2 regions of the Streptomyces sp. NPDC002176 genome follow, and region 1 is predicted to be linked to the other one. Evidence: riboswitches for the same ligand, from Rfam matches in the RefSeq annotation. Region 1 holds a riboswitch; the other holds the start of a gene.
What was found. Region 1 has a riboswitch for cobalamin ahead of ACI2LY_RS00720 (CbtB-domain containing protein). Riboswitches for the same ligand answer to the same signal wherever they lie in the genome.
Positions count from the first base shown of each region.

Region 2: linked by a shared signal. The riboswitch ahead of ACI2LY_RS14075 (cobalamin biosynthesis protein) and the one ahead of ACI2LY_RS00720 (CbtB-domain containing protein) in region 1 are both predicted to bind cobalamin.

Region 1 covers NZ_JBJDQW010000001.1:166,880-170,896, reverse strand. Annotated here, with positions in the region: gene ACI2LY_RS00735 (BTAD domain-containing putative transcriptional regulator) at 1-1,419, shown strand, start outside; gene ACI2LY_RS00730 (hypothetical protein) at 1,444-1,851, shown strand; gene ACI2LY_RS00725 (DUF4232 domain-containing protein) at 1,948-2,634, shown strand; cobalamin riboswitch at 2,709-2,841, shown strand; gene ACI2LY_RS00720 (CbtB-domain containing protein) at 2,880-3,101, shown strand; gene ACI2LY_RS00715 (CbtA family protein) at 3,124-3,879, shown strand; gene ACI2LY_RS00710 (histidine phosphatase family protein) at 3,915-4,017, opposite strand, start outside.
Region 2 covers NZ_JBJDQW010000003.1:55,268-59,284, reverse strand. Annotated here, with positions in the region: gene ACI2LY_RS14080 (cobyric acid synthase) at 1-1,411, opposite strand, end outside; gene ACI2LY_RS14075 (cobalamin biosynthesis protein) at 1,408-2,349, opposite strand; cobalamin riboswitch at 2,447-2,579, opposite strand; gene ACI2LY_RS14070 (hypothetical protein) at 2,710-2,931, opposite strand; gene ACI2LY_RS14065 (anion permease) at 2,959-4,017, opposite strand, start outside.

The DNA of each region.
Region 1 (4,017 bases):
GACGCGCGGGACGGCACCGCGCTCCTCGCGGGCGTCCTCGGCGAGGAACGCGTCCTCGGTGAACCGGTGGCCGCGCGCAGGCTCGCCGAACTCTGCGGCGGACTCCCGCTCGCCCTCCGGGTGACCGCCGCCCGGCTCGCGGGCCGCCCTCAGTGGACCCTGGCCCACCTCGCGGACGAACTCGCGGACGAACGCGGCCGGTTGGCCCACCTCGCGGTCGACGACACCGGTGTCCCGGCCGCGCTCCGCCTGACCCTGCAGCACCTCCCCGGCGAGGCCGCGCACCACTTCGGCCGCCTCGGCCATCACCCCGGCACCCACGTCGACCCGTACACCGCCGCCGCCCTCTCCGGCACCGACCCGCTGGCCGCCGCCCGCGCCCTGGAACGGCTCGGCGCCGCCCACCTCGTCACCGAGACCGCGCCCGGCCGCTGGGAACTGCACGACCTCGTACGCCTCTACGCCCGCGACCTCGACCCGGCGAGCGGCCCCCAGGCGCTCACCGGCGCTCTCGACCACTACATCGCGACCGCCCTCGCCGCCGCCGAGACCGCCCAGCCCGGCGGCGAGCCCTGCTTCGCGCTGCCCGCCGACTTCCGGCGCCCGGCCGCCGTACGCGACTTCGCGGACCGGGCGGAGGCGATGGGCTGGCTGGCCGCCGAACGCGAGGACCTGGCCCGCGCGGTGACCGCCGCGCGGGCCGCCGGACTGGACGACCGGGCCTGGCGGATCATCCTCCTCCAGTGGCCGCAGGTGGTGTGGCGCTCGCGGGACAACTGGGTGCCGCTGCTGTCCACGGCCCTGGAGTGCGCCCAGGCCGTGGCCGACCCGTACGCCGAGTCCCGCGTCCGCACCCTGCTGGGCTGGGTGCTGAGCGAGGAGGGACGCCTCGCGGACGCCCTCACCCTCCTCGAACCCTCACCCGCCCTGGCCCGCCGCACCGGCGACCGCCTCGGCGAGGCCACCGCCCTGATCAACCTGGCCGTCGTCCAGTCCGCGCAGGGCGACCTCGACGCCGCCCTCACCCACTGCGCCCGAGCCGCCACCCTGGCCCGCGAGGAGGGCAACCCGCACACGGAGATGCTCGCCCTCCTCCACCTCTCCCGCACCCACCTCACCTCCGGCGCCCCGGAACAGGCCCTCCGCGTCGCCCGCACGGCCCTGGACCTCGGCCCCGAACACGAGGAAGCGGCCCGCACCTCCCTCCTCCACACGGTCTGCGGCGAGGCCCACCTCGCCCTCGGCGACGAACCCGAAGCCCTCCGCCTCCTGGAACGCGCCGCCGACGAGGCCGAGTCCACGGGCTACGACGAGGGAGCGGTACGGGCCCTGGAGGCTCTGCTGCGGGTCAGCGGCCGCCCGGACCACCGCAAGCGGCACGAGGCGGCGGTACGAAGGCTCGCGGCGGAGGAGTCGTAGGACGGCTGTCGCTACGGTGACCCCATGTGCCGCTACGCCGTGACCCCGTACAAGCTCCACCACGCCTGCCTCTCGTGCCGGGTCAGTTTCAAGCGGCACGCGGATCGGGAGCACGCGTGCCCGAACTGCGCCCGGCCGCTCGTCTGTGCCGGGCGGGACTTCGCTCCGCCGCGTCGGCGGGATGTCGCGAGGTGGTCCGTGGTCGCCGCGGTGCTGGGGGAGGGGCTGCGGTTCGACGGGCGGTCGGGCTGTGGGTGCGCGAAGGAGCCGAAGTACCGGCCCCGGACGCGGGCGGAGTTGCGGGTGCGGCGGATCGTCGCCTCGCGGGACGGGGTGCCGCTGGCCGAGGTGCTGGCGCGGGTCGACCCCGGTGACGGCAGCGGGCCCGGCCCGGCGTCAGAGGGGCGTCAGCCGGACGTCAGCGGGACGTGAGCGGGGGCGGTGAGAGTGGGGGTGTCAGCAGGTCAGAGGCTGGCCGACGGTCTGAGAGGGCCGTCGTCGACGTTTCACCTCCCGGGGGAAAACACCATGAACGCATCGCGCCGTACGGCACTCTTCTCCGTCGCCGCTTCCGCCGCGCTCGCCCTGTCCCTGACCGCCTGCCAGAGCGGGGAGGGCACCAAGGCCGAGGGGGCGCCCGTCGCCAAGGACACGGCCGCCGCCGCCACTTCCGCGCCTGCGGCCGGTACGAGCACCGGTACCGACACCGGCACCACCACGGGCACCAGCACCGCCGTGGGGACCGCGCACAAGACCGGCTCCGGCTCTTCCGGCGCCAAGAAGGGCACCGCCTCCACGCCCCTCTGCCGCGCCCAGGACGTCAAGGTCAGCTCCGAGCGCCAGGACGGGCCGCCCTACACCCACATCATCCTGACCGCGCGGAACACCTCCGGCCACCGTTGCGAGATGGCGGGCTTCCCGCACATCCAGTTCCTGGAGAGCCACAAGCAGGACGTGCCGTCCGTGGCCAAGAGCAAGCCCGCCGTGCCGACCGTGCTGAACCCCGGTGACCCGGCGTTCGTGCTGGTCAAGCTGTCCGACGGGGGTGTCGACGAGGACAACGAGGTGGTGACCGCGTTCCAGCTGGTGCTGCAGGGCGACTCCACCGTCATCGCGGTGGACTCCTCGGCAGGCGGCGGCCTCGCCGTCGACCCCGCGAAGACGCTCACCGGCTACTGGACGACCGAACTGCGCAACGGCGCCGACGACTTCTGACCCGTACCCCCGGCCGCGCCCCCTCGGGAGAGGAAGATCACCCGAGGGGGCGCGGTCTTGGCCAGGCAGGGCGCACGCGGTACCGTCGGGGCGATATCGACGACGGCGAAACGGAAGCCGGTGAGAAACCGGCACGGTCGCGCCACTGTGTGCGCGGTCCCTCAAGGGGGCGCGCGAGTCAGACCCGTGGCCGTCGTCCTGTGCACCACCGAGATGGGACGCGAACTCCCAGAGGAGGTACTGCCATGGCGCAGACCGTCGCTCAGCCGACCGCCGGAAACCCGGCCGCTCCCGCCACCCTGCCGCTGAAGGAGATAGCGCCCTGGGCGGTCTTCTTCGGCGTCCTCATGCTGGTCCTGCTGTACTTCGTCGGCGCCGAGCAGGGCGCCACCTCCGTGTTCAACGGCACGGACGTCCACGAGTGGGTGCACGACGCCCGCCACCTGCTCGGCTTCCCCTGCCACTGACGCGAGGGACGCCGCACCCACCATGAACTCCGCAACCGTGAGAAACCTCCTCGTGCGGGGCATGCTCGCCGGCCTCGGCGCCGGAGTGCTCGCCCTGATCGCCGCGTACTTCCTCGGCGAGCCGTCCGTGGACAGCGCCATCAGCTTCGAGGGCCACCACTCCCACGAGCACGAGGTCGAAGTGGTCTCCCGCTCGCTCCAGTCCACCGCCGGACTGGCCACCGGCGTCCTCGTCTACGGGGTCGCCTTCGGCGGCATCGCCGCGCTCGCCTTCTGCTTCGCGCTCGGCCGCGTCGGCCGCTTCGGCCCCCGAGCGACCGCGCTGCTGCTGTCCGGCACCGCGCTGCTCGCCGTGTACGTGGTGCCGTTCCTGAAGTACCCGGCGAACCCGCCCTCGGTCGGCGACCCGGACACCATCGGCAAGCGCACCACGCTGTACTTCCTGATGATGGTGCTCAGCGTGCTGCTGGCGGTCGGCGCCACCCTCCTCGGCAAGCGGCTCGCCCCGCGCCTGGGCAACTGGTACGCGACCCTCGTCGCCGTGGCCGCCTTCGCCCTGCTGACCGGGCTGGCGTACGCCTTCCTGCCGGTCGTCAACGAGGTGCCGGAACACTTCCCGGCCACCCTGCTCTGGCGGTTCCGCCTCTCCGCGCTGGCCATCCAGACGGTGCTGTGGGCCGGATTCGGGCTGCTCTTCGGCGAGTTGGCCGAGCGGCTGCTGAACCCGCACCCCGTGGCGGCACGCGACACGGGCCGGGCGGTCGCCGCCTCCCACTGAGTCGAAGGGCCCCCGGAAATCCTCCGGGGGCCCTCTCAGTCGGCCGTGAGCGGGCGTCCCAGCCGCAGGTTCCACCGCCCGGCCCGCCCCGACAGCTCCGTCGCGGTCAGCGGGGCCACGTCCAGCCGCCAGAACGCC
Region 2 (4,017 bases), on a different contig from region 1:
GGTCGCCGAGCAGGTCGAGCTGCTCCTCGCGCAGCGCGGCGAAGGACGTGTCGGGGGCCGGGACGAAGCGGCGCCCGGAGGCGGCGGCGACCTCGCGCAGGAAGGCGCGCCGGAAGCCGTCCGACTCCAGCGAGCCGTGCCAGTGGGTGCCCCAGACCTGGCCGGTGCGGCAGCCGTCCAGGAAGGCGTCCCCGCCCAGCACCTCGGCGACCCCGTGATGGATCTCGTACCCCTCGACGGGCTCACCGAGGGCTTCCCCGACGGGCCGGGCGAGGGTCTTCTCGGGGTGGAACCGCACCCGCACCGGGAGCAGTCCGAGCCCCGGCACGCTTCCGGCGCGTGACTCGACGTCGTCCTCGATGTGCTTGCCGAGCAGCTGGAAGCCGCCGCAGATCCCGAGCACCGGACGCCCCTCGGCGGCCCGGCGCACCAACGCGTCCGCGAGGCCCCGCTCGCGCAGCCACTCGAGCGCCCGTACGGTGCCGCGCGTGCCCGGCACCACCACGAGGTCGGCGTCGGCCAGTTCCTCGGGCCGGTCCACGAAGCGGACGACCACGCCGGGTTCGGCGGCGAGGGCGTCCACGTCGGTGAAGTTGGACATCAGCGGGACGGCGCACACGGCGACCCGCAGCACGTCCTCGCCGTGCGGGGGAGCGACGGCCGACTCCCGTACGGTCCCGCGCAGGGAGACCCTGAGTCCGTCCTCCTCGTCGATGCCGAGCCCGTGCCGGAACGGCAGCACCCCGTAGGTGTGCCGTCCGGTGAGGCCGCGCAGCATGTCCAGGCCCGGTTCCAGCAGCGAGACATCGCCGCGGAACTTGTTGACCAGGAACCCGGCGATCAGCGCCTGGTCCTCGGGGGAGAGCAGGGCGACGGTGCCGAAGAAGGAGGCGAACACCCCGCCCCGGTCGATGTCGCCGACGACGAGCACGGGCAGCCCGGCGCCCCGCGCGACGCCCATGTTGACGATGTCGGTGCGCCGAAGGTTGATCTCGGCGGGCGAACCCGCGCCCTCACAGATCACCGCGTCATACGTGCCCCGCAACTCCTCCAAGCACTCCAACACCGTTCCCAGCAAAGCCTGTTGACGCCCGCCGTGATAGCCGCGCGCACTCAGCTCGCCCACCGGCCTGCCCAGCAGCACCACTTGGCTGCTGCGCTCGCCACCGGGCTTGAGCAGTACGGGATTCATCAGCGCGGTCGGCTCGGTGCGGCACGCCTGCGCCTGCATGGCCTGCGCCCGCCCGATCTCCGCGCCCTCCCGGGTCACGAAGGAGTTGAGGGACATGTTCTGCCCCTTGAACGGCGCCACCTTGACGCCCTGCCGGACCAGCCACCGGCAGATCCCGGCCGTCACGACGCTCTTGCCCGCGTCGGACGTCGTCCCCGCGACCAGCAGACCACCGCTCACCTGCCCCGCCCCCTTCCGATGAGGCGCGCGGCGACGGTGACGCCGAGCGCGAGCATGCCGACCCGGCGGGAGAGCCGTACGGCCCGCCCGATGTCGGCGACCTGCACCGGCCGCCCGGTGCCGTTGAGTACCGGCCGGTGCTCGACCCGGCCGCCGTAGGAGAGGGTGCCGCCCAGCCGGACGCCGAGCGCGCCCGCGAACGAGGCTTCCACCGGGCCCGCGTTGGGGCTCGGATGCCGATGCGCGTCCGCCCGCCAGGCCCGTACCGCCCCGCGCGGGTCGTCCCCGGCGAGCACGGCCAGTACGGCGGTCAGCCGGGCGCCCGGCCAGCCCGCCACGTCGTCCAGCCGGGCGGAGGCCCAGCCGAAGCGGCGCAGCCGGGGCGACTTGTGCCCGACCATCGCGTCCAGCGTGTTCACGGCCCGGAAGCCGAGCAGCCCCGGCACTCCGGCGAGCGCGCCCCACACCAGGGCGCCCACCACGGCGTCGGAGGTGTTCTCCGCGACCGACTCCACGACGGCGCGCGCGATCGCGTCGGCGTCCAGCGCCTGCGGGTCGCGGCCGCACAGATGCGGCAGCCGGGCCCGCGCGGCCGTCAGGTCGCCGCGCTCCAGGGCGCGGCCGACGGTGGACGCCTCGCGGGCGAGCGACGTACCGCCGACGACGGCCCAGGTGGCGGCGGCCGTCAGCGCGGCGGAGCCGGTGAAGGAGGGGCGTACGGCGCGTGCGGCCACGGCTCCGAGCGCGGTGGCGCCTCCGGCGCACACCAGGGTGTGCAGCGTGCCCCAGCCGCGGTGGTCGTGCCACAGCGCGCGCTCCACGCGCCCGGCGGCCCGCCCGAAGGCGGCGACGGGGTGCATGCGGTGGGGATCGCCCAGGAGGAGATCACCGAGGAGTCCGGCGGCGGCACCGTACGCGTACGAGCGATCGGCGCCCATCGGCTAGCTCGCCGTGGGCGTGCCGGTGTTCCTGGTGCGGGTTCTCGGGCGACGGCCGGGCATCACGGTAGTCCTCACTCAGGGTGTCCACGCCCTGGTTCGACGAGACCGGCGACGAGAGTTCCTGGCTCCCGGGGACTTCTCCCCGGTGACAGTGGCGGGACCGCGCCGGATTCGCACCGGCTTCCTCTGCTGTCGCCGTACATGGCCCGCGAAGTCCACCACGTGCCCGGAAGGGCCGTCAACCTGCCTGTGACCTGCGGGAGAAGAGTGTGTGGAGCCCCACACCGGCACCGGTGGGAACAGCGGAAGGCCCCCGCGCGGCACATGCCGTGCGGGGGCCTCACCGGGACGCGGGTGCTAGGCGACGATCAGGTAGAAGCCGTAGGCCACCGCCGCCGCGCAGGCGGCGAAGCAGGCGTAGGCGCCGGTCACCGCGAGCGGGGCCGAGCCGCCCGTGGCGGCGGCGCGCTCGCGGCGGGCCAAGCCGCTGACGCCCAGGGTGAACAGGCTCACCAGGGCCACCGTGACCACGAGGCTGACGCCGAAGACGGAGCCGAGGGCCGCCCAGTCGATCTTCATGGGGATGTTCCTCCAGTTGCCGGGTGGTCAGACCCGGGCGGACGGCGCGGTGGTGGCGGGGGTGTGCTCGGTCGTGCGGGACTCGGCGGTGGCGGCCGGGATGGTGGCCGTCAGGTCGTCCGCGACGATGCCCACGGGGGGCGGCGTGACCATGGCCATCGCGGTGGTCACCACACCGGCGGGCTCGGTGTACTCCTCGGCGGTGACGTGGGTGTGGTCGATGACCTCGCGGCGGGAGATCTTCCAGATGGCGAAGCTGGAGCCGATCAGGAAGAGCGCGACGAGCCCGGTGCCCCAGTCGCCCAGGCCGGTTACGGCCTCGGCGCCCGCGCCGACCAGTGCGGCGGCGGGCAGGGTCAGCGCCCAGGCGACGAACATCCGGGTGGCGGTGGACCAGCGGACCACACCGCCCTTGCGGCCGAGGCCCGCGCCCATCACCGAGCCGGAGACGACATGGGTGGTGGAGAGGGAGAAACCGAGGTGCGAGGAGGCCAGGATGGCGGTCGCGGCGCTGGTCTGCGCGGCGAAGCCCTGACGGGGCTCCAGGTCGGTCAGACCCTTGCCCATGGTGCGGATGATGCGCCAGCCGCCGATGTAGGTGCCGAGCGCGATGGCCAGACCGGCGGAGAGGATCACCCAGGTGGGAGGGTTGGAGCCGGGGGAGAGGGCGCCGCCCGCGATCAGCGCGAGGGTGATGATGCCCATGGTCTTCTGCGCGTCGTTGGTGCCGTGCGCCAGGGAGACCAGGCCGGCCGAGGCGATCTGGCCCGCGCGGTAGCCCTTGCGGGTGGCCTCGCCGTCGCCCTGGCCGCCGATGCGGTAGGAGAGGCGGGTGGCGAGCATCGTGGCGAGACCCGCCACGATCGGCGCGGCGACCGCGGGGAGCAGCACCTTGGTGACCAGCATGTCGCCGTGGACGGCGCCGAAGCCCGCCGAGGCGACGGTGGCACCGACGAGGCCGCCCATCAGGGCGTGCGAGGAACTCGAGGGCAGGCCCACCAGCCAGGTCAGCAGGTTCCAGAGGATCGCGCCGGTCAGGGCCGCGAAGATGACCTCGGGACGGATGCCGGTCTCGTCGACGAGACC